Myxococcus guangdongensis: one gene and its partner. The protein of the gene in region 2 interacts with the protein of the main gene of each other region in a pairwise test. Links are inferred from orthologs where the notes say so. Each region holds a gene or a part of one and is shown on either strand. Other genes may lie near its edges.

Region 1 (15,705 bases), on a different replicon or contig from region 2:
TTCACCATCGAGGAGGACTGGGGCGGCTTCAAGCAGGGCGCGCTCCTGGCCTATCCGCTGGCTGCGCTGAAGGCGGACCCTGCGAAGGCGAAGCCCACGCTGGTCCTCCAGCCCGGTCCCCGGCAGGGCATCGAGCGCGTCGCGGCCACGCGCAACCTGCTGCTCGTCAACGTGTACGAGGACGTGAAGGGCGCGCTGGACGTCTACACGCCGGGCAAGAAGCGCTGGACGCGCAAGCGGCTGGCGATGCCGAAGAATGCGTCGGTGGAGATTGTCGACACGTCCTCCGCGCATGACCAGGTGTTCGCGGGCGCGGAGGGCTTCCTGGAGCCGGGGTCGCTGTGGCTCGGCGACGCGGCGGCGGGGAAGGTGAAGCGCATCAAGTCACTGCCCGCGCGCTTCGATGCGTCCAAGCACCGCGTGGAGCAGTTCTGGGTGAAGTCGAAGGACGGGACGAAGGTGCCGTACTTCCTGGTGCGTCCGGTGAAGGCGAAGGTGGCCGGTGCCACGCCGACGGTGGTGTACGGCTACGGCGGCTTCCAGGTGTCCAAGCCGCCCGTCTACCTGCCGGAGATGGGCAAGCTGTGGCTGGAGCGGGGCGGCGCGTATGTCGTCGCCAACATCCGGGGTGGCGGTGAGTTCGGTCCGAGCTGGCACCAGGCCGCCCTGCGCGAGAAGCGTCAGCGCGCGTTCGATGACTTCGCCGCGGTCCTGGAGGACCTGGCGCGCCGCAAGGTGACGTCGCCGGAGCACATCGGCATCTACGGGCGCTCGAATGGTGGCGTGCTCACCAGCGTGGTGATGACGCAGCGGCCGGAGCTGCTCAACGCGGCGGTCATCGAGAGCCCGCTCATCGACATGATGCGCTACCCGAAGCTGCCCGCGGGCGCGTCCTGGGTGGGCGAGTTCGGTGACCCGGCGGTGCCCGAGGACGCGGCGTTCATCTCGAAGTACTCCGCCTACCAGAACCTCAAGCCGGGGGTGCGCTACCCCAAGCCGTACATCACCACGAACACGAAGGACGACCGCGTGCACCCGGGACACGCGCGCAAGTTCGCCGCGAAGCTGGAGTCGATGGGGCTGCCGTATCTCTATTACGAGAACACGGACGGCGGGCACAGCAACGACTCCGACCCGATGCTCAATGCGCGTCGGTGGGCGCTGCACTACGTGTACCTGTCGCAGCAGCTGATGGACGCGACGGCGCCCTAGCTGACGCTCTCCGCGCTGTAGCGGGCGATCAGGCCCGTGCGCACGGCGTGGCGGAAGACGCGGGTGAAGAAGAAGGCGGCCAGCAGGATGTAGAGGATGGCGAGGCCGCCTCCCAGCGCCACCGTGGACCAGGACACCGAGCCACCGGCGACGATGGCTCGCATGCCCTCGAACACGTACGAGGGCGGCAGCATCCGGCTGATGCCCTGCATCCACGAGGGCAAGGTGGACAGCGGGTAGAAGACGCCGACGAACGGGGACAGGAGCGCGGGGATGGGCCAGATGAACCACTCCGCGGACGGCCCCAGCCGCAGCACCACCGCCGTGCCGATGATGCCCAGCGCGATGCCGAAGAGGAACAGCACGAGCAGGAACGGCACCAGCATGGCGCCATAGACGAGCATCGACAGGCCGAACACCGTGCCCGCGACGACGAGCATGACGACCAGGCCCACCGAGCTGGTCGCGATGCTGGAGAGCACCAGCCCCAGCACGTACTCGCTGATGGACATGGGGGTGGCGAAGACGTTGAGGAAGTTGCGCGACCAGACGTCCTCGAAGAAGGCCATCGTCACGCCCTGCATGACGCGGGTGAGGAAGTCCCACAGGAGCACCGCGCCCAGCAGCGCGGGCACCAGGTCCATGCCGGGCTCGTGGGTGATGGTGCCCAGGTAGCGGGTGATGAACCCCCACAGGACGATGTCGATGGCCACCCACGCGAAGAGGGGGAAGACGCGCGAGGGGCTGCCCTTGAGCAGGTAGAACTGGCGCAGGACGACGGCGGCGGCGCGGGACAGTCGCATGGCTTCAGTGATTCCCCAGCGCGAGCGGCTCGCGGGCGACGGTGATGAACAGCTCCTCGAGCGAGGCCTTGCCGTGCTCCTTCGGCAGCTCGCGCGGGTCTCCCTGGAGCAGCACCTTGCCGCGCGACATGAAGAGGACGCGGTGACAGACCTCCTCGACCTCGTACATGTTGTGGGACGTCCACAGCACGCCGCCGGTGCCCTGGGCGGCGAAGTCGCGGATGCGGGCGCGGATGTCCTTCGCGGTGGCCGGGTCGAGCGACGCGGTGGGCTCGTCGAGCAGGAGCAGCTGCGGCTGGTTGAGCATGGCCTTGGCGAGCGCCACGCGGGTCTGCTCGCCGGAGGAGAGCACGCCGCTCTTGGTGTCGCGGAAGCGCACGAGGTCGAACTCGTTGAGCAGGGTCTCGATGCGCTCGGAGATGTGCTTCACGCCGTAGATGAGGCCGAAGTAGCGCAGGTTCTGGACGACGGTGAGGTTGCCGGGCAGGGGCGCGTAGACGGCGGCGAAGTTGGTGCGCTCCAGGGCCTGGGAGCGGTGCTTCGCCAGGTCCACGCCCTGGATGTGGATGGAGCCGGAGGTGGGCTCGAGCACGCCGAGCACCATGTTGATGGTGGTGGTTTTACCGGCGCCGTTGGGGCCGAGCAGCCCGACGATTTCGTTGCGGCCCACCTCGAAGGAGATGCCGTCCACGGCGACGGTGCCCGCGTAGGTCTTGCACAGCTCGCGCACGGCGAGCACGGAGGGGGTGCTGGGAGGAGAGGCGGGCATCAGGCGTGAATCTTTTCGTTCCGGGCGAGCATGTCGACGTACTCGGCAATCTTGCGGGCGCGGGTCTCCGCCTTCTTGACGTTCTGGATGCGGAACAGGATGGCGTAGCGGTTGACGGAGTTGAGTGTCGCGAAGAACGCCTGCGCGCGCGGGTTGGCGGCGAGCGCCTGGGCGAGGTCCTCCGGCACGGTGGCTGTGCGCGCGGAGTCGTAGGCGGCGTCCCAGCGGCCGTTCTTCTTCGCGTTCTCGACTTCGGCCAGCCCCGTGGGGCGCATCTTCCCGGCGTCGATGAGGGCGAGCACCTTCTCGCGGTTGATTTTCGACCAGATGCTGCGCGGGCCTCGCGGCGTGAAGCGCAGGAGGTAGGCCGTCTCGTCGAAGCGGCCCTTCTGGCCGTCGATCCAACCCCATATCAGGGCGACTTCGAGCGCCTCCTGGTAGGTGACGGAGGTGGGGCTGTGGCCCTTCTTCGTGAACTTGAGCCACGCGCCGCGCGTGGTGTGGTGCTTCTCCATCCACCGGTCGAAGGCGGCGGGGGACTCGAAGAAGACGATGGGCAGGCCGTCCGCGGGCGCGGTGGCGGACGGCGTCTTCGTCGCGGCGGGCGCGGACTTGGATGGCATGGGCGGGCTTCGCGTGGCGCTGGCGGTGGGCTTCGCGGCCGGGGACTTGTGGGTCGCGGCGCTGGCGAGCGTCTTCCGGGCGTCGGACTTGCGCGGCGCGGAGCCCGTGGCGGGCTTCGCGGCCGAGGACTTGCCCCTCACCGGGCTGGCCGGGGTCTTCAGGGGGGAGGACTTGCTGCGCCTGGTGCCGCGAGGAGGCGTCTCTGAGGCCACGGACTTCGCGTCGAGGGCGTTCCGGGTGGCCTTCACGGGCGTGGTGGTCTTCTCGCGCTTCGACGCGGGGCGGGCGGACTGCTTCGTCGAGGAGCGAGGCTCGCGGGCAGGGCTCATGGGGCCCGGCTTGTAGCACGGGGATGCAGGCGCGGGTCCGCGCGGTGCTACGGCTTCAGCCGGAAGTCGTCCGTCGCGGCTTCGCGGAGTGTGTGGGGGATGAAGTCCGGTCCCACCACGGTGCGCAGCCACGCGTCCTTCATCTGTCGCGCGCAGCGGTTGGGGGGCATGCGACCGACGGCCGTGCCCAGGCCCGGGGTGAGGAGGGTGCGGATGGGCGTCTTCGCCGTCTTGTTGTGCGCGAGCACACAGCGCAGGGCGGCGCGCATGGCGAGGTAGGCGTTCACCGTCTCGCTGACATCCACGGGCACGCGCATGGTGGGCGCGCTGATGCACCAGGGAATCTCCTCGCGGCCGGTGGGGACGAGCACCGCGCTGCCCACGGGCAGCTCGCCGCCCCAGTCCTGCTCGAGCAACTCGCGCAGGCGGTCCTGGACCTGCTGGCCGAGCTGGTACGTGTACACGGCGTCGATGCCGCCATCCATGAACCCGAAGCTGTTGGCGGGGCTGATGATGGCGTCGGCGCGGAGGTCGATGGGGTCGCTGGGGGACACCTGTCCCTCTCGCTCGGAGAAGATGTCTCCTCGGGAGATGGTGACGCCTTCGATGCCCGCGAACTCCTGACGCCAGGCCTCCACCAGGGAGTGGCTGATGTCACGCAGGTGCAATTGGAGGGGAGGCGCCATGTCGGGGTTATACATCCTGGTCAGGTCCGGCGTAGGTTCTCGGGCCTATGCGCACTCTGTATGGGTTGCGGTACTCGGGTTGGACGGAGAAGGCCCTCTGGGCGTTGGACCACCACGGTGTCGACTACCGCTACCGCGAGCACACGCCGCTCACGGGTGAGCTGGTGTTGCGCTGGCGCACGCCGAAGGGCACGCGTCCCACGGTGCCGTTGCTGGTGGAGCCGGAGGGCGCGACGACGGGCTCGTTCTCGATTGCGCGCAGGGCGGAGGCCCAGGGGCGCGGGGCGCCGCTGTTTCCCGCGAGCGCGTTGGAGACCATCGAGCGCTGGGAGGCGGTGAGCGACGCGGTGCTGGGCATCGCGCGGGCGAACGTGTTGCGTCGGATGCTCGAGAATCCGCGGGCGCAGCGGGAGAGCCTGCCCGCGTACATCCCCGGGTTCCTCCGCGGTGTGTCCGCGCCGGTCGCTCGGATGGGAGTTCGGTTCATCTCGCGCAAGCACCACGCGGTGGCGGACCCGGAGCGTGTCCTGCAGGAGAAGGCCATCCCCGCGCTGGAGCGGCTTCGCGCGGAGCTGAAGGGGCGTCCCTACTTGATGGAGCGCTTCACGTACGCGGACATCACGGCGGGCTTGATGCTCCAGTTCGTGCGGCCCGTGGATGACGCGTGGTTGCCGGTGGGACCGGGGACGCGTGAGGTGTGGCATCACGAGTCGTTGGCCGCGGCGTTCCCGGACCTGCTCGCGTGGCGGGACTCGCTGTACGCGAAGCACCGCCGCCCCGCGTTGTTGGGGGACGGCGGCGTGGTGGCTCGCGCGAGCTGAGGCGGGCTACTTCGTCTTGGCGGGAGGCGGCGCGGGCGGAGCGCCTTGGGGGGCGGCCATGCGCTGACGAATCATCTCCTGGATCTGCTCGGGTGACTTGCCCTTGAAGTCCTCGGGCTTGAAGGAGCCCATGACGGAGTCGTTGGGGCCGGGGGCGTCGAGCTCCTCGTAGTCGGCGGGGATGACGAAGAGGGAGGCGGGCTGTTCGCCGACCTTGATGTTGGTGACGTCGATTTCAGCCTGGAGCTTGCCCTTGGTGTCGAACGTCTGGCTGCGCACGTAGGCGACCTCGGGGAGGTCGGTGGGGCGCCAGACTTTCTGACGCTCGACGGCGCCTTCGGCACCGGGAGGGACCCCTTCGTAGATGACGGTGGGGTGGCCGTTGACCTTCTGGGTGCCGACCTTCTTGAAGCCCTGCTCCTTGAAGCACGCGTCGAAGTCCTGGTTCTTCCCGGAACAGGCGCCGGGAATCTTCACGGACATGTCGTCGAGGTTGCGCGTGGTGGCGGCCTTGCGGTCGTGGAAGAGGGTGGAGCCGGTGCGCTTCTCCCAGTTGAAGAGGATGGACATGCCGCCGGGGACCTCGACGGGGGACAGGTCCATGCGGAGCATGCCGGTGCGGCCGTACATCTTGCCCTTGGTCTCGGGGGCGGCCTTCTGGCCGGGGGCGGGAGCGCTCTTCACGCGCAGGTCACCGACCCAGTCCGCGAGCGCGGGCGCGGACACGAGCAGCGTGGCGGCGAGGACTTTCGACAACGTGTGACGAACCGTGGATGTGCTCATGGGCGCACCACAATCCAGGGCCTGTGTGGGTGTCAAACATGCTCGTGCTCCCTTGCTGGCCCGGGCGCGAGGCCGTGTCAGGGCCGCGCGGCATGGTTCGGGCTCCTGACACGGAGGGCCCATGTCGCCACGTTGGTGCGTCGCGCTGCTCATGCTGTTGACGGGAGTGGGGTGCTCCTCGGCCCGGGTCGTTCGCCTCGACACTGGCAGCGAGATCTTCACCCTGACCCCACGTGAGGAAGAGGGCGCGGAGCTGGCTGATGCCCGACTCGAGGATGGCGAGTTCGAGGACGCGATGAAGTCCCTGGCGCGGGATGTCGTTCCCTCGAACAACCCGATGCGTCAGGCCCGTGAGCTGTTCGAGCTCCCCTCCCGCAGTGGCCTGTACCTCTACGAACACCGGACGCACCGTCTCTCGGCCCGAGACGTGTCCCTGGGTGAGGGGCCTCACCTGCTGGAGACCTATGCGGACGAGGAGATGACCCAGGCCTATGGCCGATGGTGTCGGAACCAGGGCACGCCGGGCGACTGTCTGAGTCTGCTGGAGGAAGGCCCGCTGCTCGGCAGTGATGGCAAGTACGTGCTGGCGATGGCCATCGCCATGGGCTCGGTCTGGGAGGAATCCGCCGAGGCGCTGGAGGACATGACCGACCCTCGGCAGGTCCTCTCGATGGTGATGGCCTCGGTGACGATGTACATGCTCCTGTGGACCTTGCCCGAGCCCGTGTCGAAGGGACTGGCGACGCTGCTGACGGCAACGGCCATCGCCTATCTGGGCGTCGACACGGTGTTGGGCATCATCGGTGGATGGTGCGTGCTCGTCAGGGATGTGGACCGCGCGACCACCTTCGAGCAGCTCGACGATGCGGGCTCCGCGTTTGGTGCGGTGCTGGGTGAGAACGCGGCACGCGTCTTCGTGATGTTGGCCACCGCCGCTATCGGCAACACGGCGGGGCTGGCTGCGAAGTCAGCGCAGCTGCCGGGCTCCGCACAGGCGGCGCTGGCGGTCGAGTCGCAGGCGGGTTTTCAATTCGCGGCGATGGGTGCGGTGCGCTCGGTCGCGGTGTCGAGCGAGGGACTCACCATCGCGCTTGCACCCAATGCGCTGGCGATGGCTGGCCAGAGGGATGGGGCGAGCAGGCCGCATCGTCATCACATCGCTACAGACAAGAACAGCATCTCTGCTGTCCAGGGTGGACCTTGGACCCCTCAGTTCAGGAGACTCTTCCGGAAGGCGGGAATGAAGCTGAAGGACCCGGAGAACATCGTGGAAGTGCGAGGCCACAAAGGCCCTCACCCACGGTCGTACCACGAAGCCGTTTATGAGCGACTCAACGGCGCGACGAGGACTTGTCGCACCGTGGAGGCTTGTCGCAAGGCGCTGACCACCGAGCTCCAGGCCCTGTCCGTGGAAGTCAGGACGAAGGGGACGAGACTCAACGAACTGGTGACGCGAGGAAAGTGAGGTAGAGGGCCAGATATGCCCAAGCGCTACTTCAAGCTCGCGCAAGTGATGGAGTCCGGGAACTGGGACCTGGGAGATCCGCTGGATGCGCATGGCGTGGAACTGGATGACCCGTATGTCTTCCGTTCCGGGCGAGCGCTTCCACACCCAGGGCGTTTGAGCATTCCCATCGATGAACCGGGGCGACGCCTGGAGTTCAGCACTGCGGGGCTTGGCATGGCGCCAGTCGTCCATGTCCGTGTCGCCACGCTCTTCATGGAGCTGGCACCTGACGCGGTGCAGGTCTTCCCCGTCGAAATCCAGGGGATGCCCGACCAGTACCTCATCCTGGTGGCCACGAAGCTCCTGCGCTGCATTGACGACGAGGCCTCCGACGAGGTCCTGTACTGGAAGCCGGAAGACGGTCAGCCCGAACGGGTGGGGGAGTACAGGTCCGTCATCGGCATGCGCATCGACACCTCGAAGGTCGGCGACGCCAAGGTGTTCCGCACCTGGGGCTGGGACCTGGGCCTCATCGTCTCCGAGGACCTCAAGCTCGCCCTGGAGCGCGCCCGCGTCACCGGCGTGAGATTCACCGAGGTCTGACCCCGGAAACACGAACGGCGCCGGCCTCCAGGAGGCACGGCGCCGCGGTGCTCACGACACAGGGCCGAAGCTCAGCCCGGCTGGCAGACCTGACGGAGGATGTCGAGCGACTCCAGCGCCTTGCCCGCGCCAATCACGACGGCGGACAGCGGGTCCTCGGCCAGGAACACCGGCAGGCCCGTCTCCTCACGCAACAGCGTGTCCAGGTTCTTCAGCAGCGCCCCACCACCGGCCAGCACGATGCCCCTGTCGGCGATGTCACCGGCGAGCTCCGGCGGCGTGCGCTCCAGCGTCAGCTTCACCGCCTCGACGATGCCGTTCACCGGCTCGGCGAGCGCGTCACGCACCTCGTCGCTCGACACCGTCAGCGTGCGCGGCACACCGGCCACCAGGTCGCGACCCTTGATCTCCATGGTCATGACCTCGTCCGTCGGATACGCCGTGCCGATGCCCATCTTGATGAGCTCCGCCGTGCGCTCACCGATGAGCAGGTTGTACTTGCGCTTCACGTACTGGATGATCGCCTCGTCCAGCTTGTCGCCGCCGATGCGCACGCTCTTGGCGAACACGATGCCGGCCAGGCTGATGACCGCGACGTCGGACGTGCCACCGCCGATGTCCACAATCATGTTGCCGCTGGGCTCCGTCACCGGAAGGCCCGCGCCGATGGCCGCCGCCATGGGCTGCTCAATCAGGTAGACCTCGCGCGCCCCCGCGTTCGCCGCCGCCTCGCGCACCGCGCGGCGCTCCACCTCGGTGATGCCGGAGGGGATGCCGATGATGATGCGCGGGTTCACCAGCGTCTTGCGGTTGTGCGCGCTCTGGATGAAGTAGCGCAGCATCGCCGCCGTGATTTCGAAGTCGGCGATGACGCCGTCCTTCATCGGCCGGATGGCGACGATGTTGCCCGGCGTGCGGCCCAACATCTCCTTGGCTTCCTTGCCCACCGCGAGGACCTTCTTGCCCCCGCGCGCGTCGTGCTGGACGGCCACCACCGAGGGCTCGTTGGACACGATGCCCTGACCGCGGATGTAGATGAGCGTGTTCGCCGTCCCGAGGTCGATGGCGAGGTCGCGCGAAAAGAGGGTGTGAAGCCAGTCGAACATACGAGGGCGGAAACTTTCGGAGAGTCGGCGGAATTTCCCGCTGGCGCGTGGGGGAATGCAGCCGTGAAGGTACTACGCGACGCGGCACGGAGGAAGAAAAGCCGGAAGCCCTTTCACAACCGCCTGGGGAGCAGTCGACCAGCGGACTCGGCGGGGGGAAGGGCCATCCCCCCAGTCCCCAGGCCTCAGGGGGAGACTTCCACCACCTGGGCCTGCTCGAAGCGCGTGGCCACCACACCGGCCTGCTCCGCCTCGCCCTCGGGAAGGCACCCGGCGGGCACCACCCCGGCCTCCTCGGCCTCCCGGTACTCGGGCGTGTGCCGCAGGGCCTCGCTGGTGACGTGGAGCAGCCCGTCACGGACCGGCTCGAACAGCAGCGCGGTGAGGTACCAGGCGGGCGCGTAGTCCAGGCGGATGAACCCGTGCACGCTCCAGCGGTGCGGCGCGTAGTCCCAGGGGCAGCGGCCCAGCAGCTTCTTCAGCAACCACCCCGTGGCGTACTCCGCCCCGAAGATGAGGGCCGTGTAGGCCAGCGCCCTCACGGGCCGGGGCAGGGGCTTGAGCCGCGCGGAGACCTCCTCCAGCGCCAGCGCCGTGCCCCCGTAGATGGGGTGCATCCACAGATAGGTCTGCGCCGTGGCGCTCCTGTCCCGGCGCAGGGCCGCGTTCGCCCCCGTGAAGAGGACCTCCAGCACCCAACCCGTGCACCCGTAGAGCAGGAATCGTGAAAGCACATCCTCAACCTAGGGATGCTCCCACCCGGCGGCACGCCCACGCACGCGCCGCACCGACGCCTGCCGTCGCTGTGCACGGGTGGACGTTGTCCTCGTCCACGCGCGCCTTCGCGCTGCGTCCCGGTCGGCTCAGCCGTGGAGAGGAGGACATGGGCCTACAACCCGGTGACGCACCCGCCTGGAACGGGGTGTCGTCCCCTCGCGTCAGGGCGCGTGGAGATCCACGGCCGCGCCGCCGCGAATCTCGCGGGAACTCCGGGCCCGAGGTCGTTACCCGTGGAGCCCCAAGCCCGCCCCAGGCCACGCCGCCCGAGCCTCGGACCCCAGCCCCCGCGTCACCCCTCAACCCCATGAAGGCGCCACCTCCCCAGCCACGCACGCGCGTCCGGTCCGCCCCGAGCGGAGGCCCCCGGGATGGGAGTCCCGCGGCCCCCGGGACGAGGGCGCAAATCATGCGTCGAGCGGCGAGCGAGCAGGGCGCTCCACGCGCTCGCCACCTCGTCCGCGCGCCGGGGCCCAGCGGACTGGCGGGCTGGGGGCAACCCGCGCTTTACGGGGCCATGTCCGGCGTAGTACCTGAACGAGCGATGCGCTCCCCCGGCACGACATCGCGAATGCCCGGTTCCGGGAGTGAGCTGCTCCGGACCGGACTGCTGGCCCTGGGCGTGGTCCTGGTCCTGGCGACCGTCCTGCGCGCCGGGGACGCCGAGTGCCCCACCCGGGGCGCCACCCCCGAGCGCGGCTTCTACGCCGACTCTGGCGCGACGTCGGTGCGCCAGGGCGCCAGGTCCTCCAAGAAGTCCTCGCGGCGCTGGGGCGCGCAGTTCCACATCACGGATTTGGGCGGCTGGGACTTGGCCCTCCATGTGGGCGGGGGGCCCGCCTTCGCGGCGGCGTCCTCCGTGCGGACCCGCACCGCGCTCGAGCCCGACCTGTTGGCCCTGTACCGCTGGGGCCGCGAGCGTCACCACGCCTTCACGCGAGTCACCTTGCGCGAACGTCGCGCCCCGGCGGCGCCCACGTCGAGCGGGGAAATCGCGGACCGTCCCTCCATCGCCAGTCGCACGCTGCGCGGACCGCCCGAGTTCGGCTGACCCGTGCGCGACGCGGGCCCTTCCCGGGCCGGGGTCGCGCGTGGAGCCCCGCGGTGGTCCGGGCGAAAAAGCCCGGCGTGACGTCGTCTTTTCCTTTCATCCCCGAGGGATGGCCCTTGTCTTCCGAGTCCTCGGAAATCATGGGGCGCGTCCCGTCCGAGTCTTCCAGATTGAGGTGACCTGATGCACGGAGCCCACGAGGTCCTCCAGGCCATTGCCATTGTCCTGTGCGTCGCCGCGGTGACGACGGTGGTCTTCCAGAAGCTGCGCCAGCCCGTGGTGCTCGGCTACATCCTCGCGGGCCTCGTGGTGGGCCCCTACCTGCCGATTCCGCTCGTCGCCAATCAGGAGGTGGTGACGACGCTGTCGGAGCTGGGCGTCATCCTGCTGATGTTCTCGCTCGGGCTGGAGTTCAGCCTGCGCAAGCTGTTCTCCGTGGGGTTCACCGCCGGAATCACCGCCGTCATCCAATGCAGCATCATGGTGTGGCTGGGCTTCATGGTGGGGCGCGCCTTCGGCTGGACGACGCTGGAGAGCATCTTCACGGGCGCCATCATCGCGGTGTCCAGCACCACCATCATCGCCAAGGTGTTCGACGAGCAGGGCATCCGCGGGAAGCTGCGGGAGCTGGTGGTGGGGGTGCTCATCGTCGAGGACCTCATCGCGGTGCTGTTGATGGCCACGCTGACGGCCATCTCCACCGGCGCGGGCCTGTCCGTGAAGGACCTGACGCTGACCACGGGCAAGCTGGTGGCGTTCCTGGTGGGCCTGGTGGCGGTGGGCCTGTTCATCATCCCCCGGGCGATGCGCGCGGTCATCAAGCTGAACCGGCCGGAGACGACGCTCGTGGCCAGCGTGGGCATCTGCTTCGCGGTGGCGCTGCTGGCGCAGTCGTTCGGCTACTCGGTGGCGCTCGGCGCGTTCCTGGCGGGCTCGCTGGTGGCGGAGTCGGGTGAGGAGAAGCTGGTCGAGCACCTGGTGCAGCCGGTGCGCGACATGTTCGCCGCCATCTTCTTCGTGTCGGTGGGCATGCTCATCAGCCCCGCGCTCATCATGGAGCACTGGGCGGCCATCATCGTGCTCACCGTGGTGGTCATCGTGGGCAAGCTGATCAGCGTGGCGCTGGGCGCGTTCCTGACGGGCAACAGCACGCGCACCTCGGTGCAGGCGGGCCTGAGCCTGGCGCAGATTGGCGAGTTCTCCTTCATCATCGCCGCGCTGGGCCTGTCCCTGAAGGCGACCGGCTCGTTCATCTATCCAGTGGCGGTGGCGGTGTCGGCCATCACCACGCTCACCACGCCCTTGCTCATCAAGGCGTCCGGGCCCGTCGCATCGTGGGTGGACCGCAAGCTGCCCAAGCCCCTGCAGACCTTCGTCACGCTGTACGGCACGTGGGTGGAGCGGCTGCGGCAGGCGCCGCGTCGGGAGACGCTGGGCGCGGGCGTGCGGCGCCTCATCCGGCTGTTGGTGCTGGACGCGGTGCTGCTGGTCATCCTGGTCATCGGCACGTCGCTGATGGCGGACCGCATGGCCCACTTCGTCGAGGTGCAGACGGGCGTGGACGAGGACCTGTCGAAGAACCTCATCCTCGGCGGCGCGGTGCTGCTGGGGGTGCCGTTCATCGTGGGCGTCATCGGCATGGCGCGGCGGCTGGGGACCATCCTGGCGGAGGCGGCGCTGCCGGCGCGCCAGGACGGGAAGCTGGACCTGGCCGCGGCGCCTCGGCGGGTGCTGCTCGTCACGCTGCAGGTGGGCATCGTGCTGCTGGTGGCCATCCCCGTGGTGGTGGTGACGCAGCCGTTCTTGAAGGGCGCGGCGGGCCCCCTGGTGTTGTTGGTGCTGGTGGGCGCGCTGGGCGTCGCGTTCTGGCGCGGGGCCACCAACCTGCATGGCCACGTGCGCGCCGGCGCGCAGGTGCTGGTGGCGGCGCTGGCGGCGCAGTCGCACTCGAAGGAGCCGGGCGCGGACGAGCACGCGCTGGACCACGTGCAGGGGCTGCTGCCGGGCCTGGGCGCGCCGGCCTCCGTGCGGTTGGAGGAGTCGAGCCCCGGGGCGGGCAAGACGCTGGCCCAGGTGAACCTGCGCGGGCTCACGGGCGCGACGGTGCTGGCCATCCAGCGCGGCGAGCAGAGCCTGTCGGTGCCCACCGCGCAGGAGGTGCTGCAGGTGGGCGACGTGCTCGCGTTGACGGGGACGAGCGAGGCGGTGGACGCGGCGAAGGCGCTGCTGCTGGGCGCGCCTCCCTCGGTGCCGCCGCCCGAGCCCTCTCCTCCGGAGGAGACACGCGCCCACGGGTAGCCTGCCCGCCTGGGGGGCGGCGGTGAGCCTCACCGCCCCCGTGTGCGGCGCTCCGGTGTGTCCCGCGTCCGCATGCTCCCTTGCCTCACGGTCCACGGGAGGGGCGTTGTGCCTGGGCGTCCTGCTCTCCGAGCAAAGGCCCGACACCCCTCGCCATGTCCCTGCCCTTCGTGCGCCTCGTTTTCACATTGAGAGGTCCACAGTGGCGGGGAACAAGACCATGAAAGATTTCCGAAGAGGGTGGTTGATTGGCGCGCTGGTGCCGGCGATGGCGCTGGGCTGGGCCTGTGAGTCCCGGCAGTCCTCCGATGCACGCAATGACCAGGGCACGGGGGGCTCGGGCAACACGACGGAGATGACGGGGGGCTCGCAGGAGGCGGTCCCCGGCGGGTCCACGCGGGACAGCAGCGGTGCGGGCTCGGGCTACAACGGCACCGGCGGCAGCGGCAGCAGCTCCGATATCCAGGGCTCGGGCACCCGCCCTGGCAGCACCGGCTCGGACCTCAACGGCGCGGGCTCCGGCGGCAGTGGCGCGAGCGGGACGGACACCACGGGCACGTCGGGGACGAGCAGCACGAACGACCCGGCCACCAGCGGCACCAGCCCGGGCGGCACCGGTGGCACGGGCGCGAGCGGCACCAGCACGGGCAACCCGAACACGCAGGGCGGCACCGGCGGCTCGGGCGCGGGGCTCGACAACACCGGCACCGGCGGCACCACGGGCACCAACGCGGGACCCTCGGGTGCGAGTGACAGCGGCACCCAACGCTAGTCGTGAAGGGAGCCTGTGTCCGGGCGGACCTCGTGTGCGCGAGGCCCGCGCCGGACGACCCGGGAGGTCCGCTTCCGTCCCGACGCGCGCCTAACGCTTCAGCGCGTACTTGCCGATGACGTAGAGGGCGCGCACGCCGTCCTTCCATCCAATCTTCTTGCCCTCCTCGTACGTGCGCCCGTGGTAGCTGATGGGCACCTCGTAGATGCGCCAGTTGCCGCGGGCCACCTTGGCGGTGATTTCCGGCTCGAAGCCGAAGCGGTTCTCCTCCACCTCGACGGAGCGCAGGACCTCGGCGCGGAAGGCCTTGTAGCAGGTCTCCATGTCGGTGAGGTTCAGCCCGCTCGTCATGTTGGAGAGCATGGTCAGCAGGTTGTTGAGCACCGTGTGCCAGAAGTACAGCACCCGGCGGGGCGTCCCGGTGAAGCGGCTGCCGAAGACCACGTCGGCCTCACCGTCCAGGATGGGCTGAATCACCCGCGGGATGTCGCGCGGGTCGTACTCCAGGTCCGCGTCCTGCACGAGGATGATGTCCCCGGTGGCCTCCGCGAAGCCTCGCCGCAGCGCGGCGCCCTTGCCCTGGTTCTGCTCCTGGAACAGCACCCGGACCTCGTTGCGGTTCTTCGGCGTGCCCCCCAACAGGCCCACACCCTGCTCGGCGAGCTGCTGCAGCAACTCCCGGCTTCCGTCCCGGGAACAATCGTCCACGAGGACAATCTCCTTGGGGAAGTCGACCGCGATGCAGCGGCGCAGCAGCTCCGCCAGGGTGGGAATCTCGTTGTAGACGGGGATGACCAGGGAGACGAGCATGGCGCCCCGGCTCTATCGCATTTCGACCCGGGGGGCGACTGTCCAGCACCCGGCGCGTGTACTCGCGTCTCATGCCCTTTCCCCGCGTCCCGGTGTGAGATGGGGGGTGGCAAGAGTCACCTGTTTTGCATGGAATACTTCCTCCGGGGGAGCAGCCGTGGGGGCCCCCGCCATGCGTGACAGTGGAAGGGAACGCCATGAACGACCAGCTCGGACACGCGGTGCGCGGCGCGGTTTCCCTGGAGCGGTTCTCCCAGCTCACAGAGGGTCTGCGAGACTTCTTCTACGGTGCCTGGAACATGCCGCACGGGCACTGCTACCTGTGGAAACAGGACCTGGTGGCGATGCATGTCGTGTCGGACACACTCATCGGCGCGGCGTACTTCTTCATCTCGCTGACGTTGTACGCGCTGGTGCGGCGGGCGCGGCTGCCCTTCGGCGGGATGATTCTGTCGTTCGGGGTCTTCATCGGCGCGTGTGGGCTGACGCACCTGATGGAGGTGTGGAACGTCTGGTACTCGGCCTACTACCTGGGGGGCGGCATCAAGGTGGTGACGGCGGTGGCCTCGGTGGCCACGGGCATGTACCTGGTGCCGCTGCGCGGGCGGGTGGTGGAGGTGACGGAGGCGGCGCGGCTGTCCGAGGAGCGCCGGGTGCAGTTGGAGAAGAGCTCGCGGGAGCTGGAGACGCTGTACGCGAAGCTGAAGGCCTCCGAGGCGCAGCGCACCGGCTTCTTCGCCAATGTCAGCCATGAGCTGCGCACGCCGCTGACGCTCATCCTGGGGCCGGTGGACCGGCTGCTCCAGCAGGGCAC
Region 2 (15,834 bases):
ACAGGTCCCTACAATCCAGTAAATTTGCGGCTGTAGGAGGGCATGGCGTACCTTGTCACACCGTGAAGCCCTCCTCTTCCTCAGGCACTGGTGTTGGTGTGGTCGACCTCCATGGCGCGCGTCGCGCTCGGCGGATGGACCTCTACCGTGGCCGTCACGCGGACCGCGTCCGCGGAGTCCGAGGCACGCTCGAAGCACTCACCCAGAGCGGCACCCTCTTCACCCAGGACGGCACGCGCCGCGGCCTGTCGCTGCTCAAGGCCCTGCAGCTGTTGCAGCGGGCCGGCGCGCGACTGGAGGAGCTGTCGGGGAGCGGTGTGATTCCGGCGCCCCGCAAGCAGGAGCGCATCGACGCGCTGTACGAGGAGCTGGACACGCTCTTCGCTCGCGCGGACAAGCTGGCCGGACGGGACGAGGCCAGCGTGGCCCAGCTTCCCGCCCGCTAGTCGCGAAGGCCTACGGCAGCTCCGTCTGGCCCTGCCGACGCAGGAACGTGGGGATGTCGAACTGGTCCTCGTCCAGAGGCAGCGCCGACTCCTTCACCACGGACGTGCGGTTGCTGATGCTCTTGCTGGACTCCACGGGCGCGAGCGGACGCGGCGCGCTGCCCTTCGCGGGGACCAGGCTGGCCACCTCCTCGCGCGCGCCAATCAGCACCGACTGCTGCGGCGCACGGGACAGCGGGACCTGGACCACCGGCGCCACGTTGCGGACCTTGGGCGCATCGCGGTGGACGAAGCCCGTCGCGATGATGGTGATCTTCACCTCGTCCTGGATGTTCTCGTCGATGAGCGAGCCGAAGATGATCTCCGCCTCGCTGTCGGCCGCGTCGTGCACCAGGGTCAACGCCTCGTTGACCTCCTGGAGCGTCATGTCCCGGCCGCCCGTGATGTTGATGAGCAGGCCCGTGGCGCCGTCGATGGAGACGTCCTCGAGCAGCGGACTGGAGATGGCCTGCTGCATGGCCGTCAGCGCGCGCTTGTCACCGGACGAGTTGCCCGTGCCCATGAGCGCCAGACCCTTGTCGCTCATGATGGTCTTCACGTCGGCGAAGTCGACGTTGATGTAGCCGTGGTACTGGATGAGGTCGCTGATGCCCTGCACGGCGTTCAGCAGCACCTCGTCCGCGCGCTTGAAGGTCTCCAGGAGCGGCATCGGCTCGTTGGAGAGCGACAGCAGCCGCTGGTTCGGAATGGTGATGAGCGTGTCCACCGCGGCCTTGAGCTCGACGATGCCCTGCTCGGCCTGCTTGCGGCGCTTGTTGCCCTCGAAGAGGAAGGGCTTGGTGACGACGCCCACCGTGAGGCAACCCAGGCTCTTGGCGATGTCCGCGATGATGGGCGCGGCGCCCGTGCCGGTGCCGCCACCCATGCCCGCCGTCACGAAGACCATGTCGGCGCCCTCGAGCACCGCGGCAATCTGGTCCCTCGACTCCAACGCGGCCTCGCGGCCCATCTCCGGGTTGGCGCCGGCGCCCAGGCCCTTGGTCAGCGTCTGGCCCAGCTGCAGCCGCGTGGGCGCCTTGCTGGCGGCGAGCGCCTGGATATCGGTGTTGGCGGCGATGAAGTCCACGCGGTCCAGCTTGGACATGATCATCGTGTTGACCGCGTTGCAGCCTGCCCCACCTGCCCCGACGACCCGAATCTTGGCGGCCTGCTTGTTCTGATCGAACTGGTCCATACGCGGTCCTTTCGGCAGGCGTCGCGCGATGCAGCGCGCGGGCCTCCAACCTCCACAATCATCAGCAAGTCCCGATCTTTGGCAAGTATTCCGCTACGCACATGTAGCGGGATGAGCCGGCGCCGAGTCCTGACGCGCACTTACGCAGCGGCATCCGAAGCAAGCAGCGCGGCGTGGAGGGTCCACTTCGCCCCTTGACTCGCGAAAGGCGGCGCGCCCTGGCGGGTCATTCCCCCCGCGAACCCACCCCGTTCCTCCGCGCTCCACCCCGGCGTGGCGGGTCTTCACGCACCGTCAGACCTCCAGGACTCATGGTGGAGGACGGGCCTCGCACCAAAAACCAAGGGTGGCCCCGGACGAAGCTCCGGGACCACCCTCGGGGTTCAGCTCGAGCTTGGGCTCAGGTCAGGGGTTCTCGCGCTCCACCTCGACCTTGCCGACGCGCAGGATGTTGAACTCCACGCGGCGGTTGTTCTCACGGCCCGCCGCCGTCTTGTTGGTGTCCACCGGCTTCGTCTCGCCGTAGCCCTGCGACTCCAGGCGCGCGGCGTCGATGCCCTCCTTCACCAGGAACGCACGGACGTTGGCGGCGCGGCGGCGCGACAGGTCCAGGTTGGACGCGTCGTTGCCCTGGTCATCCGTGTGGCCCTCGATGCGCAGCAGTTCCACCTGCGGGTTCGCACGCAGCACCGCGGCCACCTGCTTCAGCAGCGGGAAGCTGCGCGGCAGGATGATGTCCTTGCCGGTGGCGAAGTAGACCTTCTCCAGGATGAGGATGCGCTCGCCATCCACCTGGACCTTCACCTTGCCCTTGTCGGGGCAGCCGTCCTCGTCCTGGAAGCCGTTGATGGTCTCCGGCTCCATCGGGCACTTGTCCGCCACGTCCGGGATGCCGTCCCGGTCGTTGTCCGGGTCCGGGCAGCCGTCCTCGTCCTGGAAGCCGTCCTTGTCCTCGGGCTGGTTCGGGCAGCGGTCATCCGGGTCGAAGATGCCGTCGCCATCCGTGTCCACGGGCGGCGCCACGTCGGGGCAGCCGTCCTCGTCCTGGAAGCCGTTCTTCGTCTCCGGCTCGTTCACGCACTGGTCGTCACCGTCGAGGATGCCGTCCTGGTCGTTGTCCGGGTCCGGGCAGCCGTCCGCGTCCTCGAAGCCGTCCTTGTCCTCGGGCTGCGTGGGGCAGCGGTCGTCCGGGTCGTAGATGCCGTCGCCGTCCGTGTCCACGGGCGGAGGCGGCGCCGTCGGCTTGGGCGACGGAGGCGGGCTGAAGCTGAAGCCCGCCAGCAGCCGGTAGCCCGGCGTGCCGTAGCCACGGGTGAGGCCCGGGCCACCACCGAGGTGCGCCGCGAAGCCCTTCGCCGAGCGGTACTTCAGCGCGGCCAGCAGCTCCAGCGGGCTCTCCTCCGTGTCCTGCTCGTCCAGGCCGATGGCGCCAATCACCGTCGCCTCGGCGGCGAGCGGGACGCGGCCCAGCGTGAAGGGAATCTCCGTGCCCAGGCCGTACGTGAAGGCGTTGCCCGCCGTCAGGTTGCGCAGCACCTGCTTCTCACGCAGGTCCACGCCGACGTTGGCGGCGAAGCGGACCCGCTGACCGTACTCGGCCACCAGCTTCGGCTGCACCGCCACCCCCGAGCCTCCGAGGAAGTCGTTGCCGCCCGCCGTGGGGAGCACCACCGGCACCGCCAGCGCGAGCCCGAAGTTCTCCCCATCGATGATGCGCGCCTTCGGGACCAGCCGCAGGTCACCGATGCCGCCGGAGCTCACGCCGTCCGCCAGCGTGGGGTCCACCTGCGGCGCCGGGTCCGAACCCTGGATGGTCACCGGCAGCACCACGCCGATTTCGAAGCGGTCGAACAGACCCACCGCGCCCATCAGGTCGATGCCCACCTGGCGGCTCACCACCGCGGTGATGAACCGGTCCGAGCGCGGGTCCAGGAAGTTGAGCGGCTTGCTGGCGTAGTTGAGCGACAGGCCCAGGTTGAGGCCCAGGTGAGGCTGCACGCGGGCGCTGTGCAGACCGAGGATGTCCTCGGCGCCCGGGCCCGGCTTGTAGCGCTGCACGTCGATGGACTGCGACGCGCCCCTCGGCGCAATCACCTGCGCGTGGGCAGGCTGCGCCGCGAGCGTCCCCGCGAGGACCAGGCCTCCGGCGACCCCCGCCGCCACCGCCCGCGACGAGCGACGGAGGCGACCGAAGAGGGGCAGCGCGAGCAGCAGCAGCGCCAGCGGCGCGAACGTCCCCGCTCCGCCCGTGCTGCAGCCACGGCCCACCACGACGAAGTCGTCGTTGCCATCGAGCGGGTTGGAGCCGCCCTTGACCTCGTCACCGTCGCTCGCCCCACCGCGGTCGGTGTCGGCGTCGTTCGGGTTCGTCTCACCGTTGTCGAGGCCGCCGTTGTGGTTGGCGTCCTCCTGGCCATCGCGCAGGCCGTCGCCGTCCGTGTCCGGGTTGAGCGGATCCGTGGCGTTGGAGCCCTTGACCTCCACGCCGTCGCTCAGCTCGTCGTCATCCGAGTCGGCGTCGTTCGGGTCGGTCTCCGTGGCGTCACGGCGGCCGTCGTGGTTCTTGTCCTCCTCGCCATCGCGCAGGCCGTCACCATCCGTGTCCGGGTTCTTCGGGTCGGTGGTGGTGGTGGGGTCCGCGTCCGGCACGAAGTTCGGCGAGTCGATGTTGGTGCCCGGGCCCGCCGTCTCGCGCGTCACGCCGCGCTCGGTGCCGTCGTTCAGCCCGTCGTTGTCGCTGTCCGGGTCGAGCGCGTCGATGATGCCGTCCCCATCCGTGTCGGTGAGGCCGTCCTCGCCGTCCGGCACGCCGTCGTCGTCGGAGTCCGCGTCATGCGGATCCATGCCCAGCTCGATTTCGCGCGCGTCGGGGACGCCGTCCAGGTCGGAGTCCAGGTCGTCCGCGGCCACGTTCGGGTCGGTCTCGCCCGGGTCGACGCGACCGTTGTGGTTGGTGTCCTCGTTGCCGTCGAACACGCTGCCGCCGTCGGTGTCCCGGTTGAGCGGGTCCGTCGTCGTCGTCGGGTCCGCGTCCGGGATGAACACGCTCGGGTCGGTGTCCGTGCCCTGGGGCTCGGTGATGCCCAGCTCCGTGCCGTCCTGCAGCCCGTCGCCGTCCGTGTCCGCCTTGTTCGGGTCGGTCTCGCCCGGGTCGACGATGCCGTCGTGGTTCTTGTCCTCGTTGCCGTCGAGGATGCCGTCGTCATCCGAGTCGTCGTCCAGCGGGTCCGTCCCACCGACGTTCACCTCGACGCCGTCGGAGATGCCGTCGCCGTCCGTGTCCGGGTTGTTCGGGTCCGTGCCGCGCGCAATCTCGTCCGCGTCCGTCAGCCCGTCGCCATCCGAGTCCAGGCCGATGGTCCACGTGAAGGTCGCGGGCGTGGGGTCCACGTCGCCGTCCGCGTCCACCGCGCGCACCTGGAAGGTGTGCTCCCCGTCCGCCAGGCCCGTGAACTGCGCGGGGCTGGTGCAGGGGGTGAAAGCACCACCATCGATGGAGCACTCGAACGTCGCGTTCGGGTCGGCCAGAACCGTCTCGAAGCTGAAGTTCGCGGTGGCGCTGCCGGAGCTCGCGGGCGGGCTCGCGGTGATGCGCGTGTCGGGCACCGTGTCCACCGTGAAGGTGTTGGTGTCCGTCGCGGTGTTGCCGTTGGCGTCCTCCGCCGTGGCCGTCACCGAGTGCGGGCCGTCCGCCAGCGGCGTCGACACCGGCACCGACCAGGTGCCGTCCACGCCCACCGTCACCGTGCCCACCGTGGTGCCGTCCACCACCACCGTCACCGTGGCGCCCGGCTCACCCGTCCCCGAGTAGGTCACCGTGCCCGTGGTGAGCACCGCGCCCTCGGCGGGCGTGGTGATGGCCACCGACGTCTCCGCGTCCACCGTGAAGGTGTTGGTGTCCGTGGCGGTGTTGCCCTGCGCGTCCTCCGCCGAGGCCGTCACCGTGTGCGGTCCATCCGCCAGCGGCGTGGCCACCGGCAGCGACCAGGTGCCGCCCGCGCCCACCGTCACCGTGCCGACGATGGTGCCGTCGACCGTGACGGTCACCGTGGCGCCGACCTCACCCGTACCGGAGTACGTGACGACGCCGTCGTCGAGCACCGCGCCCTCCGCGGGCGTGGTGATGCTGACCGTGGTCTGCGTGTCCACCGTGAAGGTGTTGGTGTCCGTCGCGGTGTTGCCCTCGTCGTCCTCCGCCGTGGCCGTCACCGTGTGCGAACCGTCCGCCAGCGTCGCGGCGACCGGCAGCGACCAGGTGCCGCCCGCGCCCACCGTCACCGTGCCCACCGTGTTGCCGTCCACCACCACCGTCACCGTGGCGCCGACCTCGCCCGTACCGGAGTACGTGACGACGCCGTTGTCGAGCACCGCGCCGTCCGCGGGCGTGGTGATTTCAACCGTGGTGCTGGTGTTGACCGTGAACGTGTGCGTGTCCGTCGCGGTGTGGCCGTGCTCATCCTCCGCGGTGACCGACACCGTGTGGGGACCATCCGCCAGGGACGAGTTGCCCGGGATGCTCCAGCTGCCGTCCGGACCCGCCGTCACCGTGCCGACGACGGTGCCATCCACCGTCACCGTCACCTCGGCGCCCGGCTCCGCCGTGCCCGTGTACGTGACCTCGGCGGTGTTCACCACCGCGCCCTCGGCGGGCGTGGTGATGGCCACGCGGGTGCTCGTGTCCACCGTGAAGGTGTTCGAGTCCGTGGCGGTGTGGCCCTGCGCGTCCTCGGCCGTGGCCGTCACCGTGTGCGCGCCATCGTTGAGCGACGAGTTGCCCGGGATGCTCCAGCTGCCATCCGGACCCGCCGTCACCGTGCCCACCGTGTTGCCGTCCACGCTCACCGTCACCGTGGCGCCCGGCTCGGCCGTACCCGAGTACGTCACCGTGCCCGTGGTGAGCACCGCGCCCTCGGCGGGCGTCGTCACGGCCACGTTGGTGCCCGTGTCCACCGTGAAGGTGTTCGAGTCCGTCGCCGTGTTGCCGCTCGTGTCCGTCGCCGTGACGCTCACCGTGTGCGAGCCGTCATCCAGCGGCGTGGCCACGGGCAGCGACCAGCTGCCGTCCGGACCCGCCGTCACCGTGTCGACGACGATGCCATCCACCGTCACCGCCACCGTGGCGCCCGGCTCGGCCGTACCGGAGTACGTCACCACCGGGTTCGTCAGCACCGCGCCCTCGGCCGGCGTCGTCACGGCCACCGACGTCGTCGCATCCACCGTGAAGGTGTTCGTGTCCGTCGCCGTGTTGCCATTCGTGTCCGTCGCAGTGGCCGTCACCGAGTGAGCACCATCCGTCAGCGGCGTCGCCACCGGCACCGACCACGTGCCGCCCGCGCCCACCGTCACCGTGCCCACCGTGTTGCCATCCACCACGACCGTCACCGTGGCGCCCGGCTCTCCCGTACCGGAGTACGTCACCACCGGGTTCGTCAGCACCGCACCCTCGGCCGGCGTCGTCACGGCCACCGACGTGCCCGTGTCCACCGTGAAGGTGTTCGTGTCCGTCGCCGTGTTGCCGCTCGTGTCCGTCGCCGTGGCCGTCACCGAGTGCGGCCCGTCCGCCAGCGGCGTCGACACCGGCACCGACCACGTGCCACCCGCGCCCACCGTCACCGTGCCCACCGTGTTGCCGTCCACCACCACCGTCACGGTGGCGCCCGGCTCACCGGTACCGGAGTAGGTCACCACCGGGTTCGTCAGCACCGCGCCCTCGGCCGGCGTCGTCACGGCCACGTTGGTGCCCGCGTCCACCGTGAAGGTGTTCGAGTCCGTCGCCGTGTGGCCGCTCGTGTCCGTCGCCGTGGCCGTCACCGTGTGAGCACCATCCGTCAGCGGCGTCGCCACCGGCACCGACCACGTGCCGCCCGCGCCCACCGTCACCGTGCCCACCGTGTTGCCATCCACCACGACCGTCACCGTGGCGCCCGGCTCACCCGTACCGGAGTACGTCACCACCGGGTTCGTCAGCACCGCACCCTCGGCCGGCGTCGTCACGGCCACCGACGTGCCCGTGTCCACCCTGAAGGTGTTCGTGTCCGTCGCCGTGTGGCCCTGCGTATCCGTCGCCGTGGCCGTCACCGAGTGCGGCCCGTCCGCCAGCGGCGTCGACACCGGCACCGACCACGTGCCGCCCGCGCCCACCGTCACCGTGCCCACCGTGGTGCCATCCACCACCACCGTCACGGTGGCGCCCGGCTCACCGGTACCGGAGTAGGTCACCACCGGGTTGGTCAGCACCGCGCCCTCCGCGGGCGTCGTCACGGCCACGTTGGTGCCCGTGTCCACCGTGAAGGCGTTCGTGTCCGTCGCGGTGTGGCCCTGCGCGTCCTGCGCCGTGGCCGTCACCGTGTGCGGCCCGTCCGCCAGCGGCGTCGCCACCGGCACCGACCACGTGCCGCCCGCACCCACCGTCACCGTGCCCACCGTGGCGCCATCCACCACCACCGTCACCGTGGCGCCCGGCTCACCCGTACCGGAATACGTCACCACCGGGTTCGTCAGCACCGCGCCCTCCGCGGGCGTGGTGACGGCGACCGCCGTCTGCGTGTCCACCGTGAAGCTCGACGTCGTCGCCGTGCTGGTGCGCGACGCATCGCGAGAGCGAGCCGACAGGTTGTACACACCGTCCGCCAGCGTGCCAGGCACCGTGAAGGTCCAGTTGCCACCGGTGACGGGGATGTTCGCGTACGTGGTGCCGTTGATGGTCAGGTCGACCATCGTGGCGCCGCCGGACGCCGTGCCCGTGATCTGCGTCGGAGACGCGAGGAGCACCGCGCCGTTGGTCGGCGTGGAGATGACCGGAGGCGGCAGGGCGTTCTGCACGTTGAACGTGTTGGTGTTGCTCACCGTGCTCGTGGCGCCGTTCAACACGGACACCGCGTTCACCGTGTGGTTGCCCACCGCCAGGTCCGTGGTCGGCGTGTACGTGAAGTTGCCCGCGGCATCCGCCTGGACGGTGGCCAGCACCGCACCGTCGACGGAGATGACGACGGACGAGTTGGGGGTCGCGGTGCCCGAGATGGGAGGACGCACGCCCGTGGTGGAGCCATTGGCCGGCGTCACCACCACCGGTGCCGTCGGCGTCACGAAGGCGCCAGGGAGCGTGGTGATGACACCGACGCCGCCCACGACGGCGCCGTACGTCAGACCGTCCGGAGCGGTCGCCGTGGGCTGCGTGCCCGGAAGTCCGCCCGCGACGGTCGCCGTGCAAGCCACGGTGGCACCCTGGAACAGGATGCGACCACCGCCGCCGCCGCCACCCGTGCCGTGCTCGGCGAAGGTGGTGCTGCCACCGTTGCCGCCGTTGGCCGTGATGAGGTTGTTGTTGCAGGACAGGTTTCCGGTCGTACGCACGGAGACCGTGCCGCCAGAGCCACCGCCGCCCGCGGCGTCATTGGCGTCTTCCCGGGCGTTCTCGCCCGCCACACCGTTGGCCGAGACACGGCCCGTGCCCGCCAGCGAGGCCGCGCGGATGTACACGATACCGCCCGCCGCGCTGCCACCACCGCCGAAGTCGTCGTTGCTGTGACCCGCGCCACCACCACCGCCGAACAGCAGGGTGCTCACCGGAGAGAAGTCCATGCGGGCACCACCGCGACCACCGACGTCACGGGAGGGAGGCTCGTCACCGCTCCACGTCCGGCCGCCCTTGCCACCCGCGCCCGCGCTGCCACCACCACCGCCGCCCGAGTTGTGACAGATGCCACCGCCGGCACCGTTGGCGATGTTGCCGTAGCCCGAGGAGCCCGCGACGAACGGGTCGGTGTTGTCGTAGGCCGACAGCACCACGCCCTCGCCCTTTTGCGCGCCACCCGGGTACGCCTGGTTGATGCCGGTGCAGCCGTCACCCGCGCCGTTCCAGAAGATGCCGCCGCGGAAGCCCAGACCATCCGCGTGGATGGCGCCATTGTTGGTCACCGCGCCGTTGGCCAGGAAGATGAGCACGCCGCCGGTGGTGCCATTCCAGGGCGCCGCGACGATGGAGCCGCCGGCGTTCACCGTCACCGTGGTGTACTCGGGGACGCGGATGGCCTGGGTGCCCGTATTCGCCGCGAAGGCCACCGTCAACGGGGCCGTGAAGGTCAGCCGCGTCGCCGTGAGCGCGGAGATGCGCGCGAACTCCCACCGACCCACAGGGGCGTTCGCCGCCACGGACATGTCGATGGGCGTCTGGGTGCCCGAGGCCGGCGCCGTGAGGCCCGCCGCCTGGTACACCATCACCAGGTTGCCCACCGCGAAGCCGGTGGAAGACGCGACGGGGACGAAGTTCTGTCCGGCCGGCACGGCCGCCGTCACCCGGGTATAGGTGTTGATGACGGTGTTGGGGACGTTGACCGTCAGGGCCGTCGTTCCGGTTCCGAGATGGAAGCGGTCGGGCTCCGCGTGAGCCGCGGGCGCCGCCAGCGCGGCACACAGGAGCGCCAGCAGACCGACGACGGGCAAGCAAGCACGTCCACGACGTGCCGCGACCTGCGAAGTGGGAGTTTTGGATGTGGGAGTCATAGGACTGGGGCCGCGCGGTGTAGGGACTGGCCCGTGCGGCAGTGGACGCTCATAGCAATCCAGGAGCCACGCTCCGTCCACTTCCGGTCCACGCCCTGTTTCAGGGGGGTTCACTCGGACGCCCCCTGCCCTCCAAGCCCGCGGATCCGAAACACGGATCCGGATTCTGGAAACCGGATGACCCACCCCTCGCGTCCCGCTCTGGCTGACCCGTCAGGAGCGTGCGGGGTAGAGGCCCTGACACGTCAACACGGGAGGCCTTCGCTGACGCACGCCGCCAGAAACGCGACGAGGGGCCCTCCTTCCGGAAGAGCCCCTCGCGTTGCGACAGGACGCGTGTTGCGTCCCAGGCGCTAGAAGATTTCCTCGAGCCACTCGCGCATGCGGCCCTTCACCTTCTTGTACACGTTCTCCTCGCGGATGCGGAACATGCGCCGGTCCAGGTGCTTGGCACCGTAGACGACCAGGCCCACGCCCGTGGCGTACATGGGGCTCTTCACCACGTCCACCAGCCCGCCGATGCCGCGCGGCATGCCGCGACGCACGGGCAGCCCGAGCACCTCCTCGGCCAGCTCCGGCATGCCCGCGAGCAGCGTGGAGCCACCCGTGATCACCACGCCCGAAGCGAGCAGGTCCTCGTAGCCGCACTTCTGGATTTCGCGGTGGACCAACTGGAAGATCTCCTCCACACGCGGCTCCAGGATCTCGCAGAGAATCTGGCGGCCGAGCACGCGCGGCTGACGACCCCCGACGCTGGGGACCTCAATCGTGTCGTCCTTATTGATGAGCGACGCCAGCGCGCAGCCGTACTTCTGCTTGATGCGCTCGGCCTCGTGCGCGGGCGTGCGCAGGCCGATGGCGATGTCGCTGGTGAGGTTGTTGCCGCCCAGCGCAATCACCGCCGTGTGGACGATGGAGCCGCCGGAGAAGATGGCGATGTCCGTGGTGCCGCCGCCGATGTCGACGAGGCACACGCCCAGCTCCTTCTCGTCCTCGCCCAGCACCGCCTCGGCGCTCGCCAGCGGCTGCAGGACGATGTCGGAGACATTCAGGCCCGTGCGGTTGGCGCACTTGACGATGTTCTGCGCGCTGGACACGGCGCCCGTGACGATGTGGACCTTGGCCTCCAGGCGCACGCCCGCCATGCCCAGGGGCTCCTTGATGCCGCCCTGGTCATCGATGATGAACTCCTGGGGCAGCACGTGGATGACTTCCCGGTCCAGGGGGATGGCCACCGCCTTCGCCGCGTCGATGACGCGCGCGATGTCCGCCTCGCGGACCTCCTTGTCCTTCACCGCCACGATGCCTTGGGAGTTGAAGCCCTTGATGTGGCCACCGGCGATGCCCGTGTAGACGTGGGAAATCTCCGCGCCCGCCATCAGCTCCGCCTCTTCGATGGCGCGGCGGATGGAGGAGACGGTCGCCTCGATGTTGACCACCACGCCCTTGCGCAACCCCTTCGACGGATGCGTCCCGATACCGATGATGTCGATACCGCTGTCGGTCAGCTCCCCGACGATGGCGCAAATCTTCGTCGTGCCGATGTCGAGGCCGACAATGATCTCCCCCGACTTCTGCTTCGCCATGACAACCCTCCCAGGCCCCCCACTCTCGTGAAAGGGGCGTCCTCTTACGGCTTCGTGCTCCCGCTCCTCTCGGACGCGGGGCTCGAAATCTTCACCGCCACCCAGCCGGGCCGGGCCCGGTTATCCAGGTGAATGATCTCCGCTGCAAGCCCCCTCGCGCTCAGTTCGCGACGAACACGGGCCAACCGCTGCAGCTTGACCTCGGAATCTCCTTCGCCTAGGCGCACTTCCTGGCCCGACGCGGCCACCAGCGTCACCTCCCGCCCATCCATCCGGACCTCGGACAGCCGCTCGGGCTTGCCCGGGGACGCGCTCGTGTAGGCCCGCGCCACCTCCAGCGCCGCCTGGAACCGCTGGCGCGCCACATCGGGGTCCGCCACGTAGCCGTCCCGGTCCACCCCCGTCACCAGCGGCAGGTCCAGCCCGTCGCCGGGCGTCACCCGCTTGAAGGGCTCGCCCTCCTCGTCCAGCACGTACAGCTCGCCCAACACCGCCAGCGCCTCCGGGACGTGCTCGGACACCTGCACCGAGACCCGGTTCGGGAAGCGCCGCGTCACCTCCACCTTCTTCACCCACGGGTGCTGGCGCATCGCGCGCTCCAGCGCCCCCGTATCCAACGTCCAGAGGTTCTGACCCTTCGTCAGCGCCGCCAGCCGCAGCAGCTCCACGCGCGAGGCGCGCTCCAGGCCGGCGAAGGACACCGCCGCCAGGTCGAAGCGGGGCGACGACAACGCCCACTTGCGCGTCTCCACCCCGCCCCACACCAGCAGGCCCGTCGTCAGCGTCAGGGCCAGCACCTTCATCACGCCCGGGCCCCTCGAACGCACCGCGCTCTTCACCGCCTCATTTCGCTGGGCGGAGTCTTGACGGCGGCGGTTTTTGCTTCGTCCGAAGGCCATGGTGAGGAAAAGGTGTCACGCATGCTGCGCGCGGATGGATCTCCACGCCAGTTTTTGGCAACAGCCACGTTGCTGTAGCGCGTGAAACACCCCTGAGGAAACAAGGCTCCCGCTCTGAGCGGGCCCCTGGCGAAGGGCGGCGGACCTTGATCTTCAAGCGGCTGGATTTCAAGGGGACTTTTATCAAGCCCGCGCGCGGAAGCGTCAGCAGGTGAACTCACGGCGAAAACCGGAGCTTTCATCCCCGCATCGGCGGCCCCCTCCGCCCTCCCGCTGCCCGAGTGGACGGGCACATGCGGGAGGGCGCCGCGCTTGGTTCTCGGGCGAGGTTCTTCCACCGGGCGGGCGAGGGTGGCCCACCCGGTGGCGGACTTCACAGGCGCGTGCTGGCCTCGAGCACGCTGACGCGGTCCTCGACGAGCTGGTGCCAGGTGAGGCGGTAGGTGCCCGCCTCGAAGTCCAGCGTCGCGCTGTCATACTGAACACCAGATGAGGTGTCTTTCGGCGTGGCCCCCGCGTGGAACGGGCCGGTGCCCGCCGCGTAGGACAGGCTGAGGATGCCCACGAAGTCCCGGGGCGACGCCGCCACCGCGCCACAGCCCTTGTCGTCACACACCATGCGGCCCGCGTTGGCGTTGGCGGGGCGGCTGCTCGCCGCGACGTGCACCCAGTCCGCGCCATCCCAGCGGAACCACGCCTTGCCCGTGTGCAGGCGCAGTCCCTGGGGAGACGGGCCCACCAGCGCGTAGCCCCCCTGCCCCGGGATGTTGGTGAAGCGGTGGCTCCAGGTCTCGGCGTTGAAGGCCCGCCAGCCAATCTGGCCGTCGAGTCCCTCCACCATCATCAGCGTGTTGCCGTGGACGACGTACTGCTCGTCGTCGATGTGGGCCGTGCTCCCGTAGATGTTCTGGAAGATGCCGCCCTGGCTCACCCTCGCGTGGAAGTTGATGTAGCGGCGCGCCGACACCACGAGTTGACTCCCCACCGCGTCGACGTCCAGCCGGTCGATCTGCCAGTTGTTGATGGTGTCCGCGGGGAAGGTGGTCGCCGCCGTGGACCACGACAGGCCGTCCGCGCTGTAGGAGGTGCGCGCGCTCGCGATGCCCCACGCGACGAGGAAGGCGCCACCGCTCTGGTCCACATCCAGGTGGAGCTGGGTGGCCGTCACGCTCTCGAGCAGGACCGCGGTACCGAGCTGCTCGTCCTCGTAGCTCACCACCCGCACGTCCAGCTTCCCGCCCGTCACGGCCTGCTGAAAAGCGACCACGCTGCGGGCCTCATTGCGAGAGACACGGGGCTTGCGCGCCGGTCTGGCGACTCGAACCGGCGCGCTCCACGCGCTCCCGTCGTATTCGGCGAGGAAGACGCTCCACTCCCCGGCGTCGAACTGCTCCCAGGCCGCCACACCACGCCCATCCGGAAGGAAGTCGACGGAGCTCACGCCCACCGTGCCCGTGGGAGCGGGCGCCGTGAGCGGACGGGCCTCAGCCCACTCACCCGTCCCCTGGTACGTGCGCACGGAGAGCTGCCCTGGCGCCACGAAGACGACGCCCTGTCGCGAGTCCACGGGGATGAAGGAGGCGCGGCCCGCCGCGGAGTCACGCAGCAGGACCGCGGGCCGCCAGCCCTGGAGCGTGAGCGCGGTGCCCCACACCTGATGATTGGCGGTGGCGCTGCCCGTCTCCGTGAGGACGAGCAGGTCGTCACCCTGCACGCGCAGGTCGCGGACGCGGCTCATCCCCGTCACCACGGTGGCCGTCACCGGCGAAGACCAGGAGCCGCCCGTCTGGGTGGTCGCGCGCAGCTGGCTGGTGCTGACATTGGCGGACCACAGCGCCACGAAGTTGCCGTGGCTCCGTGCGACGCCCCACAACGTGTTGACCGAACTCTCCGAGAGCCGGACCTCGGGCTGCCACGTACTCCCCACGCGGTCCGCCGCATACGGGAAGCCGTTCGCGTGAATGTAGACGGCGGTGATGACCTGACCGTCCGTGGCGAGCTTCACCGCGTCCGAGTCCGAGGTGGAGATGAGCTCCGCTGCGCCCCACTGCCGCGTGGCGCGGTCGAAGCGCGAGAACTCGGTGCCCCGGTCGCTCACCCACGCGCGAACGAAGGTGTCTCCCACGCGGAGGTAGTCGGCGTCCGCGCGGGACGAGATGGAGCTCTGCACCCACTGGACACCGTCGTAGGTGACGGCGACGCGAGGGTTGGCGCCCGGCGTGGAGGTAATCAGCACCGCGTCACCGTTGTGGAGGAATGTGGGGCTCGCCCCCAGGGTGCCGGTCGCGAAGACCTCCGCCCACTGGTTGCCGGAGAGGGCGCGGATGCGATTCGACTCGAGCATGAACAGGCGCCCGGCCGCGCTGAACAGGCGCCCGGTGGTGTTGGGCCCGGCGGACGTGAGCGTCGTCCCGTCGAAGGAGACCACGCGGTGGTTGATGCTCGTCGCGTCCGGCCAGGAGATGGCGAAGCGGTTGTCCCAGACCGCGACCTGCGGCGACACCGCCGCCGAGGTGCTCACCCCGAGCAGCCGTGACGCACCGTAGCCGCCACCGGAGTCGAGCGCCGCGCGCACCTGGACGCCCTCGCCGGTGTCCTCGTTCCAGACGGCCAGCGTGCCGAGGGGGCCCGTGGCGAACACGAGGCCGCCGGGCTGACCGCGCGTGGCGCCACTCACCTGCGTGTGCGTGTCCACCGTTCGAATGGCGTACGTGAAGGGCGCGGCGAGGGACTGCCCCTGGGGCGTGCGGACGTCCTTCACCGTGGCCGTGTAGACAGTGGCCGGCGCGAACGGCGGCACCGGACGGAACACCGCGGTGCGCGTGGAGGCCTCGTAGTTCACCAGGCCCGTGTGCCCCGCGATGGAGAAGGTCGTCGTGTTGATGGAGGCCGGGTCCAACGGACGGTCGAAGCTCACGCGCAGCGCACCGTCGCGCGAGACGAAGCGCGCGTCCGCGACGGGCAGAGCGCCTGTCACCTGGGGCGGAGCGGGCTGGAGCTCCGTGACGAACCAGAAGGGGTTGGAGCCCATCCACGGGTAGCCGTTGCCCGCGAGGTCCTCCACGTCGTCGATGGTCACCCGGTAGCGCGTCTGGTACGCGAGGGGCGACGTCGGCGTGAAGATGGCCGCCATCCGTCGGTCATCGTAGCGCACGGAGCCCGGCACC

The links.
Region 1: the proteins of ftsA (region 2) and LXT21_RS10640 interact in binary tests that used the Escherichia coli proteins (3 or more experiments, as listed by UniProt). The link is inferred for Myxococcus guangdongensis from one-to-one orthologs.

What each region holds. Positions count from the first base shown.
Region 1 is NZ_JAJVKW010000003.1:288,699-304,403, forward strand. What follows is about bases 7,167-9,974. They hold LXT21_RS10640 (rod shape-determining protein), read right to left. Parts: upstream 9,184-9,974; coding sequence 8,149-9,183; downstream 7,167-8,148. Other genes in these bases: LXT21_RS10630 (AHH domain-containing protein), read left to right, coding at 7,167-7,492; LXT21_RS10635 (imm11 family protein), read left to right, coding at 7,508-8,077; LXT21_RS10645 (putative ABC transporter permease), read right to left, coding at 9,369-9,917. Also shown: LXT21_RS10590 (prolyl oligopeptidase family serine peptidase), read left to right, coding at 1-1,212; LXT21_RS10595 (ABC transporter permease), read right to left, coding at 1,209-2,015; LXT21_RS10600 (ABC transporter ATP-binding protein), read right to left, coding at 2,020-2,784; LXT21_RS10605 (YdeI/OmpD-associated family protein), read right to left, coding at 2,784-3,407; LXT21_RS10610 (hypothetical protein), read left to right, coding at 3,406-3,753; LXT21_RS10615 (macro domain-containing protein), read right to left, coding at 3,785-4,423; LXT21_RS10620 (glutathione S-transferase family protein), read left to right, coding at 4,471-5,244; LXT21_RS10625 (hypothetical protein), read right to left, coding at 5,251-6,027; more of LXT21_RS10630, read left to right, coding at 6,149-7,166; LXT21_RS10650 (hypothetical protein), read left to right, coding at 10,532-11,011; LXT21_RS10655 (cation:proton antiporter), read left to right, coding at 11,195-13,309; LXT21_RS10660 (hypothetical protein), read left to right, coding at 13,530-14,081; LXT21_RS10665 (glycosyltransferase family 2 protein), read right to left, coding at 14,172-14,891; LXT21_RS10670 (ATP-binding response regulator), read left to right, coding at 15,089-15,705. UniProt on the Escherichia coli protein: Forms membrane-associated dynamic filaments that are essential for cell shape determination. Acts by regulating cell wall synthesis and cell elongation, and thus cell shape.
Region 2 is NZ_JAJVKW010000001.1:1,029,421-1,045,254, forward strand. The notes cover bases 9,653-12,589. They hold ftsA (cell division protein FtsA), read right to left. Parts: upstream 11,769-12,589; coding sequence 10,536-11,768; downstream 9,653-10,535. Other genes in these bases: agmC (adventurous gliding motility protein AgmC), read right to left, coding at 9,653-10,122; LXT21_RS04205 (cell division protein FtsQ/DivIB), read right to left, coding at 11,813-12,589. Outside these bases: LXT21_RS04185 (hypothetical protein), read left to right, coding at 135-446; cell division protein FtsZ, read right to left, coding at 457-1,680; more of agmC, read right to left, coding at 2,086-9,652; more of LXT21_RS04205, read right to left, coding at 12,590-12,667; LXT21_RS04210 (Ig-like domain-containing protein), read right to left, coding at 13,041-15,834. UniProt on the Escherichia coli protein: Essential cell division protein that assists in the assembly of the Z ring. May serve as the principal membrane anchor for the Z ring.